DNA from 3 places in the Streptomyces sp. 6N223 genome. Region 1 is predicted to be linked to each of the others. Evidence: predicted binding sites of a transcription regulator. Region 1 holds the regulator's gene; each other region holds the start of a gene.

What was found. The regulator HrcA, encoded in region 1, represses chaperone genes, less so after heat shock. The targets are predictions, from matches to a motif close to TTNGCACTCNGNNNNNCNGAGTGCNAA.
Region 2: the regulator HrcA is predicted to act here: its motif matches at 2,395-2,421, upstream of groES (co-chaperone GroES).
Region 3: the regulator HrcA is predicted to act here: its motif matches at 2,292-2,318, upstream of ACTWQH_RS06950 (FmdB family zinc ribbon protein).

The regions. Positions count from the first base shown of each region.
Region 1 covers NZ_JBQQCA010000057.1:22,323-27,824, forward strand. The annotation lists gene hemW (radical SAM family heme chaperone HemW) at 1-277, opposite strand, end outside; gene ACTWQH_RS26970 (DUF3097 domain-containing protein) at 343-1,200, opposite strand; gene ACTWQH_RS26975 (MBL fold metallo-hydrolase) at 1,205-1,954, opposite strand; gene hrcA (heat-inducible transcriptional repressor HrcA) at 2,135-3,151, shown strand; gene dnaJ (molecular chaperone DnaJ) at 3,152-4,288, shown strand; gene ACTWQH_RS26990 (16S rRNA (uracil(1498)-N(3))-methyltransferase) at 4,340-5,044, shown strand; gene ACTWQH_RS26995 (hypothetical protein) at 5,196-5,502, shown strand, end outside.
Region 2 covers NZ_JBQQCA010000067.1:2,958-8,459, forward strand. The annotation lists gene ACTWQH_RS28900 (class I SAM-dependent methyltransferase) at 1-727, opposite strand, end outside; gene ACTWQH_RS28905 (polysaccharide deacetylase family protein) at 819-2,312, shown strand; gene groES (co-chaperone GroES) at 2,582-2,890, shown strand; gene groL (chaperonin GroEL) at 3,011-4,639, shown strand; gene ACTWQH_RS28920 (ester cyclase) at 4,751-5,443, opposite strand.
Region 3 covers NZ_JBQQCA010000006.1:157,536-163,037, forward strand. The annotation lists gene ACTWQH_RS06940 (penicillin acylase family protein) at 1-355, opposite strand, end outside; gene ACTWQH_RS06945 (potassium/proton antiporter) at 680-2,200, shown strand; gene ACTWQH_RS06950 (FmdB family zinc ribbon protein) at 2,334-2,684, shown strand; gene ACTWQH_RS06955 (S-methyl-5'-thioadenosine phosphorylase) at 2,681-3,520, shown strand; gene ACTWQH_RS06960 (methylated-DNA--[protein]-cysteine S-methyltransferase) at 3,552-4,079, opposite strand; gene ACTWQH_RS06965 (RcpC/CpaB family pilus assembly protein) at 4,220-4,804, shown strand; gene ACTWQH_RS06970 (MscL family protein) at 4,988-5,482, shown strand.

The sequences.
Region 1 (5,502 bases):
TCGCCACCGGGCGCGGGTCGTCCCCCAGCACCTTGCGGGCCAGCCGCACCTCCTCGGCGAGCACCGAGGCGTAGTTCTCGCGGGAGGCCAGCTCCCCGCCCGAGCCGCGCAGCTCGGACGCCGTGTAGGTGTTGAAGTCGCAGTAGCCGCAGCGCGTCGCGCAGTACGGCACGTGCAGGTAGAAGGCGAGGGGGCGGTCCGCGGCCCCGGCGAGGGCGTGCCCCGGGAGGGCGCCGTCGGAGGGCACCGGCTCGCCGTCGGGCTGGACGCTGGGCATGGTCCCCATTGTCCGGCATTCGTCGTCCGGCAATCGTCGTCCCCCATCCGCCCGTGCCTCCCGGCTCAGGCGCCGGGTCCGCCGGGCCCGCCGGGTCCGCCGACCGTGACGTGGTCGATCAGGTGCTCCACCGGCCCCAGCAGCCCGGGGTCGAGGTCGCGGTAGTCGCGGACGCTGCCGAGGATGCGCCGCCAGGCCGCGCCCGTGTTCTCCGGCCAGCCCAAGGCCCGGCAGACCCCCGTCTTCCAGTCCTGGCCGCGCGGCACCTCCGGCCAGGCGGCGATGCCGACCGCCGCGGGCTTGACCGCCGCCCAGATGTCGATGAACGGGTGCCCGAGCACCAGCACGTCGGGCCCGCCGGCCTCCGCCGCGATCCGCGACTCCTTGGAGCCGGGCACCAGGTGGTCCACGAGAACCCCGAGCCGGGCCCCGGGGGAGGGGCCGAAGGCGCGCACCACCGCCGGGAGGTCGTCGATGCCCTCCAGGTACTCGACGACCACGCCCTCGACGCGCAGGTCGTCGCCCCACACCTTCTCGACCAGCTCCGCGTCGTGGCGCCCCTCGACGTAGATGCGCCCGGCGCGTGCCACGCGGGCGCGGGCCCCCGGCACGGCGAGCGATCCGGACGCCGTCCGGGCGCGGCCGCCGCCGGAGCCCTCCCCGGGTCGCGGGCGCGGCGGGACCAGCGTGACGACCCTGCCCTCCAGCAGGAAGCCCCGCGGGTCCATGGGGAACGCCCGCGGCTTGCCGAAGCGGTCCTCCAGCGTGACGGTCGGGCCCTGCGCCGTCTTCTCGCAGCGGATCACCGCCCCGCAGAAGCCGGTGGTGACCTCCTCCACCACCATGCCCGGCTCGGCCGCCACCTCCGGGACGGGCCTGGGCCGCTTCCACGGCGGCGTCAGATCGGGGTCGTACTGTCGCATGGCGTCAGTCAACCACTCCGAACCGGCGGGCCAGCGCCCCCCGTTGCGCCCGGACGAAGGCGGCGTCCACCACCGCGCCGTGGCCCGGCACGTACCGCGCCCGCTCGCCGCCCAGGGCCAGCAGCCGGTCCAGGGCCGCCGGCCACCGCGCCGGACGGGCGTCCTCCCCCGCCTGCGGCTCGCCGGACTCCTCGACCAGGTCGCCGCAGAACACCACCCGCGGCTCCCCCGGAACCACCACCGCCAGGTCGTGGCCCGTGTGCCCCGGCCCGGCGTTCGCCACCACCACCTCCCGGCCGCCGCCGAGGCCGAGCACCAGCTCTCCGCCCCCCGCCACCTCGACGACGTCCGGCACAGCGGCCCGGAGGGCCTCCGCCGCCTCCGCCGCCTCCGCCTCGTCCATTCCGTGACGCACCGCGTCCGCCGCCAGCGCCGCCGGCGCCAGGTGCCCGGACAGGCCCGCCGCCCCGTACACCTCGGCGCCCGCGAACGCCGCCGCGCCGAGCACGTGGTCGAAGTGCGGGTGGGTGATCACCAGCCACCGCACCGGCAGCCCGCCGGCACCCGGGATCCCGGCAAGCTCCCGCCGCAGCGCCGCCCCCGCCCGCGGCGAGGGCCCCGCGTCCACCAGCAGCAGCCCCGCCTCGCCCGCCACCACCCCGACCGTCTCGTCCCACCCCGGCAGCCTCCGCCGCCACACCCCGGCCGCCACGTCTTCCCAGGCCTGGCCGGGAACGCCCTGTTCGCTCACCACAGGTCGACGTTAAACGCCCCTCGCGCCCTCCTGTTCACGCCGGTCGCGCGGTACCGTCGTTTCCGTCGCGCTTTCCCTCGTCGAGCTACCCGGCCGTACACTGGAGCAGGGATTGGCACTCCACACGGATGAGTGCCAGTGCGGCGGGCGAACCACACGGCCGGGACGGGAGGTGCGCACATGCTCAGCGAACGCAGACTTGAGGTGTTGCGGGCCATCGTCCAGGACTATGTGGGCACCGAGGAGCCCGTCGGCTCCAAGGCCCTCACCGAGCGGCACAACCTGCGCGTCTCACCGGCCACGGTGCGCAACGACATGGCCGCCCTGGAGGAGGACGGGTACATCGCCCAGCCCCACACCAGCGCCGGCCGCGTGCCGACCGACAAGGGGTACCGGCTCTTCGTCGACAAGCTGGCCGACGTCAAGCCGCTGTCCGCCGCCGAGCGCCGCGCCATCCAGAACTTCCTGGCCGGCGCCGTCGACCTCGACGACGTGGTGGCGCGCACGGTGCGGCTGCTCGCGCAGCTCACCCGCCAGGCCGCCGTCGTGCAGTACCCCTCGCTGACCCGCTCCACGGTGCGGCACGTCGAGCTGCTGCCGCTGGCTCCCGCCCGCCTGATGCTGGTGCTGATCACCGACACCGGCCGGGTGGAGCAGCGCCTCATCGACTGCCCCGCCCCGTTCGGCGAGACCTCCGTGGCCGACCTGCGGGCCCGGCTCAACGCCAGGATCGCGGGCGAGCGGTTCACGGACGTGCCGCGGCTGGTGCAGGACCTGCCCGAGGCGTTCGACACGGAGGAGCGCGGCACGGTGCAGACGGTGCTCTCCACCCTGCTGGAGACCCTCGTCGAGGAGACCGAGGAGCGGCTGATGATCGGCGGCACCGCCAATCTGACCCGCTTCGCCCAGGACTTCCCGCTGACGATCCGGCCGGTGCTGGAGGCGCTGGAGGAGCAGGTGGTGCTCCTGAAGCTGCTGGGAGAGGCCACCGACTCGGGCGTCACGGTGCGTATCGGTCACGAGAACGCACACGAGGGCCTCACCTCAACATCGATCGTCTCGGTGGGCTACGGTTCGGGTGACGAAGCGGTCGCGAAGCTGGGCGTGGTCGGACCGACCCGCATGGACTACCCCGGAACGATGGGAGCGGTGCGCGCAGTGGCACGGTACGTCGGACAGATCCTCGCGGAGAACTAAGTGGCGGCGGACTACTACGCGATCCTCGGTGTGCCGCGCGACGCCTCGCAGGAGGAGATCAAGAAGGCCTTCCGCAGGCTGGCGCGCGAGCTGCATCCGGACGTGAACCCGGATCCGAAGACCCAGGAGCGGTTCAAGGAGATCAACACCGCCTACGAGGTGCTCTCGGACCCGCAGAAGAAGCAGATGTACGACCTGGGCGGCGACCCCCTGGGTCCGGGCGCCGGCGCGGGCCCGGGCGCCGGGTTCGGAGCCGGGTTCGGCAACTTCTCGGACATCATGGACGCCTTCTTCGGCACCGCGACCCAGCGCGGCCCGAAGTCGCGCACCCGGCGCGGCCAGGACGCCATGATCCGCCTGGAGATCGACCTCAACGAGGCGGCCTTCGGCACCACCAAGGAGATCCAGGTCGACACCGCCACCGTCTGCGGCACGTGCAACGGGGAGGGCGCCGCGCCCGGCACCTCCGCGCAGACCTGCGACATGTGCCGGGGCCGCGGCGAGGTCTCCCAGGTGACCCGCTCCTTCCTGGGCCAGGTCATGACCTCCCGGCCCTGCCCGCAGTGCCAGGGCTTCGGCACCGTGGTGCCCAACCCGTGCCCGGAGTGCGCGGGCGACGGCCGGGTCCGCACCCGCCGCACCCTGACGGTGAAGATCCCGGCGGGCGTCGACAACGGCACCCGCATCCAGCTCGCGGGCGAGGGCGAGGTCGGCCCCGGCGGCGGCCCCGCCGGCGACCTGTACGTGGAGATCCGCGAGACCCCGCACGCCGTCTTCCAGCGCAGGGGCGACGACCTGCACTGCACCGTCACCATCCCGATGACGGCCGCCGCCCTCGGCACCAAGGTGCCGCTGGAGACGCTCGACGGCATGGAAGAGGTCGACATCAGGCCGGGCACCCAGTCGGGGCAGTCCATCCCGCTGCACGGCCGCGGCGTCACCCACCTGCGGAGCAACGGGCGCGGCGACCTCGTGGTGCACGTGGAGGTGCAGACGCCGGCGAAGCTGGACCCGGAGCAGGAGGAGCTGCTGCGCCGCCTGGCGAAGCTGCGGGGCGAGGAGCGGCCCACCGGCCAGTTCCAGCCGGGCCAGCAGGGCCTGTTCTCCCGCCTCAAGGACGCCTTCAACGGGCGCTAGGCGGGCGTGGGGATCGTGACCACGGCGCCGGTTTTCGTTTACGAGGGCCTGATGGGCGCCCGCGTCGGCGGCGTGCTGCGCCTCGGCGGGCCCGAGGGCCGTCACGCCGCGTCGGTGCGGCGGCTCCGGGCGGGCGAGGAGATCGTGCTGACGGACGGGCGGGGCAACGCCGCCGCCGGGACCGTCGCCGCCGTGGAGGGGCGCGAGGCGCTCAAGGTCGCGCTCGCGCGGGTCTGGCAGGAGCCGTCGCCGCGGCCGTGGCTGACCGTGGTGCAGGCGCTGCCCAAGGGCGACCGGGGCGAGCTGGCCGTCGAGACCATGACCGAGACCGGCGTCGACGCCATCGTGCCCTGGGCGGCCGCGCGCTGCGTGACGCAGTGGCGCGGCGAGCGCGGCGCGAAGTCCCTCGCGCGGTGGCGCGCGACCGCGCGGGAGGCGGGGAAGCAGGCGCGGCGTGTTCGCTTTCCGCAGGTGGGGGAGGCGCACACGACGCGGGAGGTCGCGCGCGAGCTGGGCGGCTTCGTGGCCGTCCTGCACGAGGCGGCGGCCGAGCCGCTGGCGACGGCGGAGCTGCCGGAGACCGGCGACATCACGGTGATCGTCGGCCCCGAGGGCGGCATCACGGACGAGGAGCTGGCGGCGTTCACGAACGCCGGCGCGCGGGCGTACCGCCTCGGGCCGACGGTGCTGCGCACCTCGACCGCCGGCACGGCCGCCGCGGCCGTCATCCTCGCCCGCACCGGCCGCTGGGGCTGAGCCCTCCAGCGGGGGACGGGGCGGAGCCCCGAGGGCGGGTACGCGGGACCCCTCCCCCGCCCAACGCGAAACCCTGGGCGGCGAATTGGCGTCTCACGATCCGCCACCCTAAGGTGACGCATCTCATATGAGGGGCGAGGGAGAACACGACGTGCCACAGCCGGAGCTGGTGAACACCGGCAAGCTCGCGGACGAACTGAGGGAGCTGGCCGGGAGGGACGAGCTCGAACTCAGACGCGACGAACTGAACAGCCTGGCCGAGGATCTGAGCGGGGGTCACGATCTCGCCTCGTGGGCGGAGGTGGACCTGATAGCCAGCTTCGCCCGGCCCGAGAGCCTGGCCGTACGCCCGCGCCCCGCCCGCCTCGGTCCGCTGCGCCGCCTGAGCCGGTTCCTCAGCTCCCGCCCCTGGCAGCAGCCGCGCGCGCTGGCCGGCCGCCTCTGGAGCGGCCTGCGGA
Region 2 (5,502 bases), on a different contig from region 1:
CCCACTCCGTCTCGCTCGCCTCGGGCGGGATCGCCTCGTGCGGCAGGCCGGGCGCGACCTTCAGCGCGGCGTACGGCACGCGGGCGGCGAGCGCGACGGCCTCGGACAGGGGCGGGGAGTACGCCTCGGGGTCGAAGGTGCGGCCGCGGCCGCGGCCACGACCGCTGCCTCCGCCGCGTCGGGAGGGGTCGATGAACGCCGCGTCGCAGCCGGTGAGGTCGGCGTCGGCGGCGTCGGCGCGGCGGACGGTGATGCGGTCGGCGAGGCCGAGCGCGGCGGCGTTGGCCTCGGCGACGGCGCAGGTCAGCGGGTCGCGGTCGACGGCGAGGACGCGCAGCCCGGCGCGGGCCAGGGCGATGGCGTCGCCGCCGACGCCGCAGCACAGGTCGGCGACGCGGCGTACGCCGAGGGCGGCGAGGCGTTCCGCGCGCCAGGCGGCGACGGGGGCGCGGGTGGCCTGCTCGACGCCGTCGCCGGTGAAGTACATCCGCTGGGCGTCCGGCCCGAACTTCGCCGCCGCGCGCTGCCGCAGCCGGGCCTGGCCGATGGCGGCGCTGACCAGCTCGGCGGGGTGGTGGCGGCGCAGCCGGGTGGCGGCGCTCAGCTCCCCGGCGGGGTCGAGGTCGCGCAGCTCGGCGAGCAGGCGCCGGCCGGGGTCGGTGAGCAGCGCCCTGAACGCTTCGGTTGCTGCGGTGGGGGATGTGGGGGATGCGGCCACCCGGGTCATTCTTCCCGACCGCCCCGGAACGGCGTGCGGGGGAGCGGGGGGCGGGGTGGCACCATCCCAAGCCATGAAGATTATCGGACAAGTAGTACAAATGCGGTGGGCGACGATACTCGCCGTGGCGTGCGCCGCCGCCGGGCTCCAGGGCGTTCAGCCACAGGTGGCGGCGACCGAGGGCAAGGGGCGGGAGAACCCGCATCGGGCGGAGCCGGGTGCGGGAGAGGGCGGGCAGCAGCCACTCGACGAGGGCGCGCGGCCGGCGCCGCGGGCGGCGTACGGTGCGCAGGCGCCCGGCCGTCCGGAGCGGTCCGCGCTCCGGCCCGCCTCGGGCGGCGGCGGCCGCGACGCCGAGCCGCGGACGGCTCACGGCCGGGAGGGGTCGGGCTGGTGGCCGCCGGTGTACGCGCTCGAACTGCCGGGTCTGCGGCCCGCCTCCGGCGGGGGAGGGGACGGCCGCGACGAGCCGCGCCGGGAGGAGCCGGGCGCGGGTGAGGAGTTCGGCGAGGGCGAGCGGTGGGTGCCGCTGGCGGCCCCTGAACCGCTGACGCCGGACCGTCCGGCGCCGCGGCCCGCCTCCGGCGACGACCGGGAGAGCCGGCGCAGTGCCGAGCCCCGGGCGGCCCACGGCCCGCAGGTACCCGACCGCCCTGCGGGCGAGCGTCGTCCCGCTGCGGCGTACCGGCCGGAGGGGCCGGCGTTGCCGCCGGTGCCGTACGCCGTGGGGGCGCTCGCCGCGCGCGAGCCGCTCGCCGCGCTGCCGCCGCCCGAGGCCGCCGGCGGTGCGCCCGCCGGGCGGGCGGGGGCCGCGGCGCGCACCGCCGCCAGTGCGCTGGCGGGGTACGCCGACCGGCTCGCGCGGGCCGAGGAACGCCGGGTCGTCGCCGCCCGGGAGTGGGGGCTGCGCCGCGTGCCGCTGCTGCCGCCCCCGCCCCCGGAGCCGGGCGACCGGCCTCGGCTGACCTCCGAACCCGGGCAGATCTCCGGGTCAGGGCTGCCGCCCGTCATCACCCGCGTTCCCACCGACGACAAGGTCGTCTTCCTCACCATCGACGACGGCGCCGAAAAGGACCCCCGGCTGCTGCGGATGCTGCGCGAGCTGGAGATCCCCGCCTCCGGCTTCCTCACCGACTACGTCGCCCGCGACGGCTACGACTACTTCCGCCGCGCCCGGCGCGAGGGCACGCGGATGCACAACCACACCGTGAACCACCACGAGATGCCCCGCCTGAGCTACGGCGAGCAGCGCGAGGAGATCTGCCGCCAGCAGAGGATCCTGGAGCGCGAGATCGGCGAGCGGCCCACCCTCTTCCGGCCGCCGTACGGGGCATACGACCGCGACACGCTGCGCGCGGCGGCCAACTGCGGGGTGCGGGCGGTGCCGCTGTGGGCGGAGGAGGCGTTCCCCGACAGGATCGAGTGGTCCAGCCCGGACGGCAGCCTGCACCCGGGCGACATCATCCTCACGCACTTCCGGGGGCCGGACGAGTGGCGCGGCGGCGGCGACATGACGGACATGCTGCGCCGCGTGCTCGACACGGTCACCGCGCAGGGCTTCGCCGTCGCGCGCCTGGAGGACTACATCGGCTGAGGGCCTTGCCTCACGGAGGGGCTGGGCCGGCCGGCCCAGCGCCGCGCAGCGGAGCCCTCAGCGGCGGGACGGCGCGCGGCGGTTGGCACTCTAGTTGACTGAGTGCTAACGGCGGCATACTCTCGACGCTGGCACCTGGCACTCTCCCTGGACGAGTGCCAGCCAACGCGCGACGGGCGGATCCGGCACCCGCGACGACGGGTCCACCAGGTCGCCATCCATCCAGACACATCAGACCCCGCGAGATCTCCGAAGGGGGAGGTCGGATCGTGACGACCGTTAGTTCCAAGGTTGCCATCAAGCCTCTTGAGGACCGCATTGTGGTCCAGCCGCTTGACGCCGAGCAGACCACGGCCTCCGGCCTGGTCATTCCGGACACCGCCAAGGAGAAGCCCCAGGAGGGCACCGTCCTGGCCGTGGGCCCGGGTCGCTTCGAGGACGGCAACCGTCTGCCGCTCGACGTCAAGGTCGGCGACATCGTGCTGTACAGCAAGTACGGCGGTACCGAGGTGAAGTACAACAACGAGGAGTACCTCGTTCTCTCTGCTCGCGACGTTCTCGCGATCATCGAGAAGTAATCACCCCCGAGAAGTGCGCCGCGCCCCGGGACCCGCGTCCGAGATCCATACGGACGGCCGGGGCCGGGGCGCGGCCTGTTTGTTCACGAGACCAGAGGGACCAGAGGGACACGCAAACCCATGGCCAAGATCCTTAAATTCGACGAGGACGCACGGCGCGCCCTCGAACGTGGCGTCAACAAGCTCGCCGACACGGTCAAGGTGACCATCGGTCCCAAGGGCCGCAACGTCGTCATCGACAAGAAGTTCGGTGCCCCGACGATCACCAACGACGGCGTCACGATCGCGCGCGAGATCGAGACCGAGGACCCGTACGAGAACCTCGGCGCCCAGCTCGTGAAGGAGGTGGCGACCAAGACCAACGACATCGCGGGCGACGGCACCACCACCGCCACCGTGCTGGCCCAGGCGATGGTCCGCGAGGGCCTGCGCAACGTCGCCGCGGGCGCCAGCCCGGCCGGGCTCAAGCGCGGCATCGACGCCGCCGTGGCCGCCATGGCCGAGGAACTGCGCGGCACCGCCCGCCCCATCGACTCCAAGGAGGACATCGCCGCCGTCGCCGCGCTGTCCGCCCAGGACAAGCAGGTGGGCGAGCTGATCGCCGAGGCCATGGACAAGGTCGGCAAGGACGGCGTCATCACCGTCGAGGAGGCCCAGACCTTCGGCCTGGAGCTCGACTTCACCGAGGGCATGGCGTTCGACAAGGGCTACCTGTCGCCCTACATGGTCACCGACCAGGAGCGCATGGAGGCCGTCCTCGACGACCCGTACATCCTCATCCACCAGGGCAAGATCTCCGCCATCCAGGACCTCCTCCCGCTGCTGGAGAAGATCATGCAGGCCGGCGGCTCGCGGCCGCTGCTGCTGATCGCCGAGGACGTGGAGGGCGAGGCCCTGTCCACCCTGGTCGTCAACAAGATCCGCGGCACCTTCAACTCGGCCGCCGTCAAGGCCCCCGGCTTCGGCGACCGCCGCAAGGCGATGCTCGGCGACATGGCGACCCTCACCGGCGGCACCGTGATCTCCGAGGAGGTCGGCCTCAAGCTCGACCAGGTCGGCCTGGACGTGCTGGGCTCCGCCCGCCGCGTCACCATCACCAAGGACGACACCACCATCGTCGACGGCGGGGGCAAGTCCGAGGACATCGAGGCCCGGGTGGCGCAGATCCGGGCCGAGATCGAGACCACCGACTCCGACTGGGACCGCGAGAAGCTGCAGGAGCGGCTGGCGAAGCTCGCCGGCGGCGTGTGCGTGATCCGCGTCGGCGCCGCCACCGAGGTGGAGCTGAAGGAGAAGAAGCACCGCCTGGAGGACGCCATCTCCGCCACCCGCGCGGCGGTGGAGGAGGGCATCGTGCCCGGTGGCGGCGCCTCGCTGGTGCACGCCTCCAAGGTGCTGGCCGAGAGCCTGGGCCGGACGGGCGACGAGGCCACGGGCGTGGCGATCGTGCGCCGCGCGGCCGTCGAGCCGCTGCGCTGGATCGCGGAGAACGCCGGGCTGGAGGGGTACGTCATCACCTCCAAGGTCGCGGAGCTCGACGCCGGCCAGGGCTTCAACGCCGCCACCGGCGCCTACGGCGACCTGGTGAAGGACGGCGTGATCGACCCGGTGAAGGTCACCCGCTCCGCGCTGGAGAACGCCGCGTCCATCGCCTCCCTGCTGCTCACCACCGAGACGCTGGTGGTGGAGAAGAAGGAGGAGGAGCCGGAGGCCGCCGGTCACGGCCACAGCCACGGTCACGCGCACTGAGCGCTCCGCCGCGCTGCCCCGGCGCAGGCAACGGGCCCCGCTTCGCCGCCCGCACGCGGCGGGGCGGGGCCCTGTCCTGTGGGCCGTCCCGTGGACGGCCCACACCGCTCGTCAGACGGCGATGATGCCGAGCTGTTCGAGCAGGCCGTAGTAGTCCCAGTTCCAGTGGCCCTCGCAGATCCTGCCCTCGCGGTACCGGTGGGTGGTGTGCCCGGTGACCGTGATGCGGCGGCCGGTGGGCTCCACGCCCTGGAACTCGCCCCGGTGGGTGCCGGTCACCGTCCACGCGGTCGTCACCCTGTCGCCCTCGGCGAGCTGGTTCTCGATGGCGAACGACGGCCCGAAGGCGTCGACGTACATCCTGGTCGTTTCCGTGAACGCGGCCAGGTCCTGCGGGTCCGTGGGACTGGCCGGGTCGTGGTCCTGGTAGTCGTTGGTGAGCAACTCCTCGAGAGCGCTGGCATCACCGCTGGTGATGGCCTCGAAGAAGCGCCGCGACGCCGCCTTGTTGAGCTGCTCGTCGCGTATCACCTCGAGGTCGGTGAACTGCGGCGGCGCGTCGCACAGCGCCACCATCTCCTGGTAAATGCGGTCCGTCTCCGGCAGCTTGGAGTTGCGCATCGCCTCCTCGTACGACGGGAACTCCACGATCTCCAGGACGTGGGTCGGGTCGGCCCGGTCCTTGCCCACGATCGAGTGGGTCGCCGTCCTCTTGCCCTGCGTTATGGAGACCCAGTCGTCCATGAGTCGATTCAATTCCTCGACCCTGCTGGTCTTGCAGTCGATCACCTGTATGAATGACATCGCTGGTGCTCCCATCATGGCGTTCATGGCGTTCGCGTTCATGTGCCGATGTGCGTTAG
Region 3 (5,502 bases), on a different contig from region 1:
GGAAGGCGTCGGTCTCCACCTGGCCCTCGCCGAACATCTCCGACAGCTCGCCGGCGGTCACGTGGCGGCGGACGTCCATCTCCCAGAAGCGGTCCTGCGCCTGGACGTAGCCCTGGGCGAGGAAGAGGTCCTCGGCGGTGTCGGCGTACAGCTGCGGGATGCCGTTCCCGTCCCGCTCGACCGTGACGGGGGCGGACAGGCCCTCGACCGTCAGCTCGCCGCTGACCTGCGGGAAGGAGGCCCGCACGGTGCTCACGCTCCAGTAGGCCCCGTAGCCCAGCCCGGCCAGGAGGAACATGACGACGACGATCAGGATCAGACGAGCGCGTCGCCTGGGCTTCTTGGCGCGGGGCATCTCGGTGTCTCTGTCCTCAGTCCTTGCTCGAGGGCGCTCGAGGGCGCTCAAGGCAGCGCGGCGGTCGAAGGCAACCATAGACATACGGCTACCGGGGTGTGCCTACGGGGAGTCAGGCTCCGAGTCAGGCTCCCAGGCCTCACCATTCATATGCTGGTAAATTCTCCGCAAAGCCGGTGAATTTGACGGCTCGCAGTCTTGCCGCGGACAGCCTTCCACAGGCCCATATGCCCGCAGGCGCGAGAACGCACGCGCGAACACGCGCGGGCACGTCCGCGCGGGCACGTCCGCCGGACGCGACGACGAGAGAGGAGGGGTCCGCCGCTGACAGTAGACCGCCTCAACGAACTGATGCTGGCCGGCGCCCTCGTCCTGCTCGTCGCGGTCGCCGCGGTGCGCCTGAGCTCCCGCAGCGGGCTGCCCACCCTGCTCATCTACCTGGCCATCGGCATGGGGCTGGGCGAGGACGGGCTGGGCGTGGAGTTCAGCGACGCGGAGCTGACGCGCGTGCTCGGCTACGCCGCGCTCGTCGTCATCCTCGCCGAGGGCGGCCTCGGCACCCGGTGGCAGGACATGCGCCCGGCGATCCCCGCCGCCGCCGTGCTGGCCACCGTCGGCGTCGGCATCAGCGTCGGCGTCACCGCGGCCGCGGCCCACTTCCTGGCCGGGCTCGACTGGGACTCGGCGCTGGTCATGGGCGCCGTGGTCTCCTCCACCGACGCCGCCGCCGTCTTCTCCGTGCTGCGCCGGGTGCGGCTGCCGCGCCGGCTCTCCGGCGTGCTGGAGGCCGAGTCCGGCTTCAACGACGCCCCCGTCGTCATCCTCGTCGTCGCCTTCTCCGACGTGGACTTCGCGCACGAGCCGGGCGAGTGGTGGCTGCTGGCCGGCGGGATGCTGGTGGAGCTGGCCATCGGTCTGGTCGTCGGTCTGGTCGTCGGCAGGGTCGGCGCCCTCGGGCTCCGGCACGTGGCGCTGCCCGCGTCCGGCCTGTACCCCATCGCGGTGGTGGCCCTCACCGTGCTGGCCTACGCCGCGGGCGCGCTCGCCCACGGCTCCGGCTTCCTCGCGGTCTACGTCGCGGCGGTCCTCCTCGGCAACGCCCGCCTGCCGCACCGGCCCGCGACGCGGGGCTTCGCGGACGCGGTGGCGTGGCTGGCGCAGATCGGGCTGTTCGTGCTGCTGGGGCTGCTGGCCGACCCCTCCGGGCTGTGGCGGGACTTCTGGCCGGCGGTGGTGATCGGCGCGGCGCTGTCCCTGGTGGCCAGGCCGCTGTCGGTGGTGGTGTGCCTGCTGCCGTTCCGCCGGCCCTGGCGGGAGCAGCTGCTGCTGTCGTGGGCCGGGCTGCGGGGAGCGGTGCCGATCGTGCTGGCCACCATCCCGGTGGTCGCCGACGTGCCGGACAGCGACCGGATCTTCAACATCGTCTTCGTGCTGGTCGGCGTCTACACCCTGGTCCAGGGCCCCACCCTGCCGTGGCTGGCCCGGCGGCTGCGGCTGCCGGGCGAGACGGAGAAGGCGGTGGACGTCGACATCGAGTCCGCGCCGCTGGAGCGGCTGCGCGGACACCTGCTGTCGGTCACCATCCCGGAGGGCTCGCGGATGCACGGCGTGGAGGTCGCCGAGCTGCGGCTGCCGCCGGGGGCCGCCGTCACGCTGGTCGTGCGGGACGGCACCAGCTTCGTGCCCCAGCCGGTGACGGTGCTGCGGCGCGGGGACGAGCTGCTGGTGGTGGCCACCGACCCGGTGCGGGACGCGGTCGAGCGGCGGCTGCTGGCGGTCAGCCGGGGCGGCAAGCTCGCCGGCTGGCTCGGCGACGCGGGCGGAAGCACCGGGGTGCGGGACTGACACCGGGCTGACGGCGGGGTGACCGCGGCGTGCCCCCGGAGGCCGCCGTGAGTAGACGCGGGGGCGGGGAATGTTGCACGATGGAGCGTCGTTAGCACTCACTCAGGAAGAGTGCCAGTGCCGGGAGGAACTCGTGCCGACGTACCAGTACCAGTGCACCGCATGCCAGGAGGGCCTCGAAGTGGTGCAGAAGTTCACCGATGACGCCCTCACCGAGTGCCCCAGCTGTCAGGGGCGGCTCAAGAAGGTGTTCTCGGCGGTCGGCATCGTCTTCAAGGGCTCCGGCTTCTACCGCAACGACAGCCGCAACGCCTCCTCCGGCAGCTCCTCCTCGTCGAGCTCGGAGAAGTCCACCGCGAAGAAGTCCGAGAACGGCTCCTCGTCGTCTTCGTCCTCCTCGTCATCATCCGGGTCTTCGTCCTCGTCCTCCTCGTCTTCGTCGTCCTCCTCGTCCTCGTCCGCGAGCACCGCCTCCGCCGCATGAGCGCCGACGAGACGGCCGCCGACATAGGCGTCATCGGGGGGTCCGGCTTCTACTCGTTTCTCGGCGAGGTGACCGAGGTCACCGTGGACACCCCCTACGGCCCGCCCAGTGACTCGCTCTTCCTCGGCGAGATAGCCGGCCGGCGCGTCGCCTTCCTGCCCCGCCACGGCCGGAACCACCACCTGCCGCCCCACGGCATCAACTACCGGGCCAACCTGTGGGCGCTGCGCTCGCTCGGCGTCCGCCAGGTGCTCGGCCCGTGCGCGGTCGGCGGGCTGCGGCCCGAGTACGGCCCGGGCACGCTGCTCATCCCCGACCAGCTCGTGGACCGGACCAAGAGCCGCGTCCAGAGCTTCTACGACGGCCAGCCGCGCCAGGACGGCCTGCGGCCCAACGTGGTGCACGTCGCCTTCGCCGACCCCTACTGCCCGGCCGGGCGCGAGGCGGCGCTCGCTACCGCCCGGGGCAGCGGCTGGCAGGCGGTCGACGGCGGCACGATGTGCGTGATCGAAGGGCCGCGCTTCTCCACCCGCGCCGAGTCCCGCTGGCACGCCGCCCAGGGCTGGTCCGTCGTCGGCATGACCGGCCACCCCGAGGCGATCCTCGCCCGCGAGCTGGAGCTGTGCTACACCTCCCTCTCCCTCGTCACCGACCTGGACGCCGGCGCCGAGATCGGCGACGGCGTCTCCCACACCGAGGTCCTCCAGGTCTTCGCGCAGAACGTCGACCGGCTGCGCACCGTCCTGTTCGACGTCGTCGCCCGCCTCCCCAAGGACCGCGAGTGCCTGTGCACCAGCGCCCTCGGCGGCCAGGACCCGGGCATCGAGCTGCCCTGAACCCGGCCCGGCCCAGCCGTGGCCCGGCCGGCTAGCCGGCGAGCGCGAGCTGGCCGCTCTCCAGACGCAGCAGCTGCCGCTTGCGCTCGGGACCGCCCAGGCCGTACCCGGCCAGGTCGCCTGAGGACGCCAGGACCCGGTGGCACGGCAGGACGAGCGGCACCGGATTCACGGCGTTCGCCGCGCCGACCGCGCGGGCGCCCCGGGGCAGGCCGAGCTCCCGCGCCAGGTCGCCGTAGGTGGCCGTCGAGCCGTACGGGATCTCCGTCAGGCGGCGCCACACCCGCCGTTGGAAGGGCGTGCCGCCGACGGCGACGGCGAGGTCGAAGTCGGTGAGGCCACCGTCGAAGTACGCCGCCAGCTGCGCCGTGGCGTCGGCCAGCGGGGCCGGGTCGGCCCGCCACGAGGGGTCTATGCGGGCCTCGGCCGCCAGGTCCACGCGATGCAGCCCCCGGTCGTCGCCCACCAGGAGCAGCTCTCCCAGCGGCGAGTCCATGACGGCGTAACACGGCTCTGCGGTGCGGCCCGGATCCGGGCTCGCTGCGATGAAGCGGATCATGCTGCCACTGTCCGTGATCGAACGGCGGCGGCGCCAGCGGAGATCGGACATCGACCTCGAACGGATGACGGAGTTTTCCACAGGCGCCGAGTTGTCCACAGGCCCCGGCGGGACGTGCCGCGAGCGGGCACGGTGGGTGCATGAACTCCGCACCACGCCCGGCACCGGGCCCCGTTTCGTCACCCGCCCGATCCCGCGTTCCCGACTTCGCGCCGGTCGGCCCGCGCGGCGGGCGTCACCGGCTGCGGCGCGTCCTGCGGCGCCGGCGGCGCGGGCGGCGCGTGCTGGCCGGAGCGCTGGCGGTCACGGCCGTCGCGCTGGCCGCCGCCGCGCCCTGGGGCGGCGGCGAGGGCCCCGACGGCGCCCCCGCCGGAGCCGGCGACGCCCGCCCCGGGACGGCGGACGGGCCGGGGGAGCCCGGCGGCGAGGGTCTCGTCGCCACCGCCGTCCGCATCGCCGACCCGGCCGCGGTGAGCCTGCTCAAGCCGGGCGACGAGGTGGACGTGCTGGCGGCCCCGCCGCGCTCGGGCGGCGACGGGCCCGAGCGCGCCCGCGTGATCGCCCACCGGGCCCGGGTGGCCGAGGTGCCCAGGCCGCCGATGGAGCCCGAGGAGGGCGGCATAAGCCCGCCCGGCGCCCTGCTCGTGCTGACGGTCCCGCCCGGCACGGCCGCCGACCTCGCCGGGGCGGCGTCCGCCGGCGGACTGGCGGTGGCCCGATGGTGATCCGAACGCCTGCCCGTGGCCACACCTTCACGTGGTCATCGGATTGGACAGCCCTCGCCCGCCTGGGGCAGCGTGAGCCGCGTCCGGCGTGGAGGAGAGAGCGGAGGGAGCGCGGTGAGCGAGCGAGGCAAGAGCCTGGTGACGGGAGCCAAGGGGGTGCTGTCGGGGTTCCAGGAGTTCCTGATGCGGGGGAACGTGGTGGAGCTCGCCGTGGCCGTCGTGGTCGGCACCGCGTTCACCAACATCGTGAACGCGGTGGTGAAGGGCGTCATCAACCCGCTCATCGGCGCCCTCGGCACCCAGGACCTGGACGCCTACGAGTCCTGCCTGCGCGGCCCCTGCGAGGTGAACGAGGCGGGAGAGGTGGTCTCCGGCATCCCGATCCGCTGGGGCACGGTGATCAGCGCCTCGCTCACCTTCCTGATCACCGCCGCGGTGGTCTACTTCCTGATGATCCTGCCGATCAACCGGTACCAGGAGCGCCGCAAGGCCAGGGCCGAGGCACAGGCCGAGGCCCAGGCCGAGGCGCCCGCCGAGCCGACCCAGCTGGAGGTCCTCATCGAGATCCGCGACGCGCTGCGCGCCCAGCGGCCGACGGCCGAAGCCGGCGACGCCACCGCCGCGATCGTGGCCCAGCGCACCGGCTCCGACGAGTCGGCGGCGGAGAACAGGCCCTAGCGGCACGTCGTGGCCCGCCC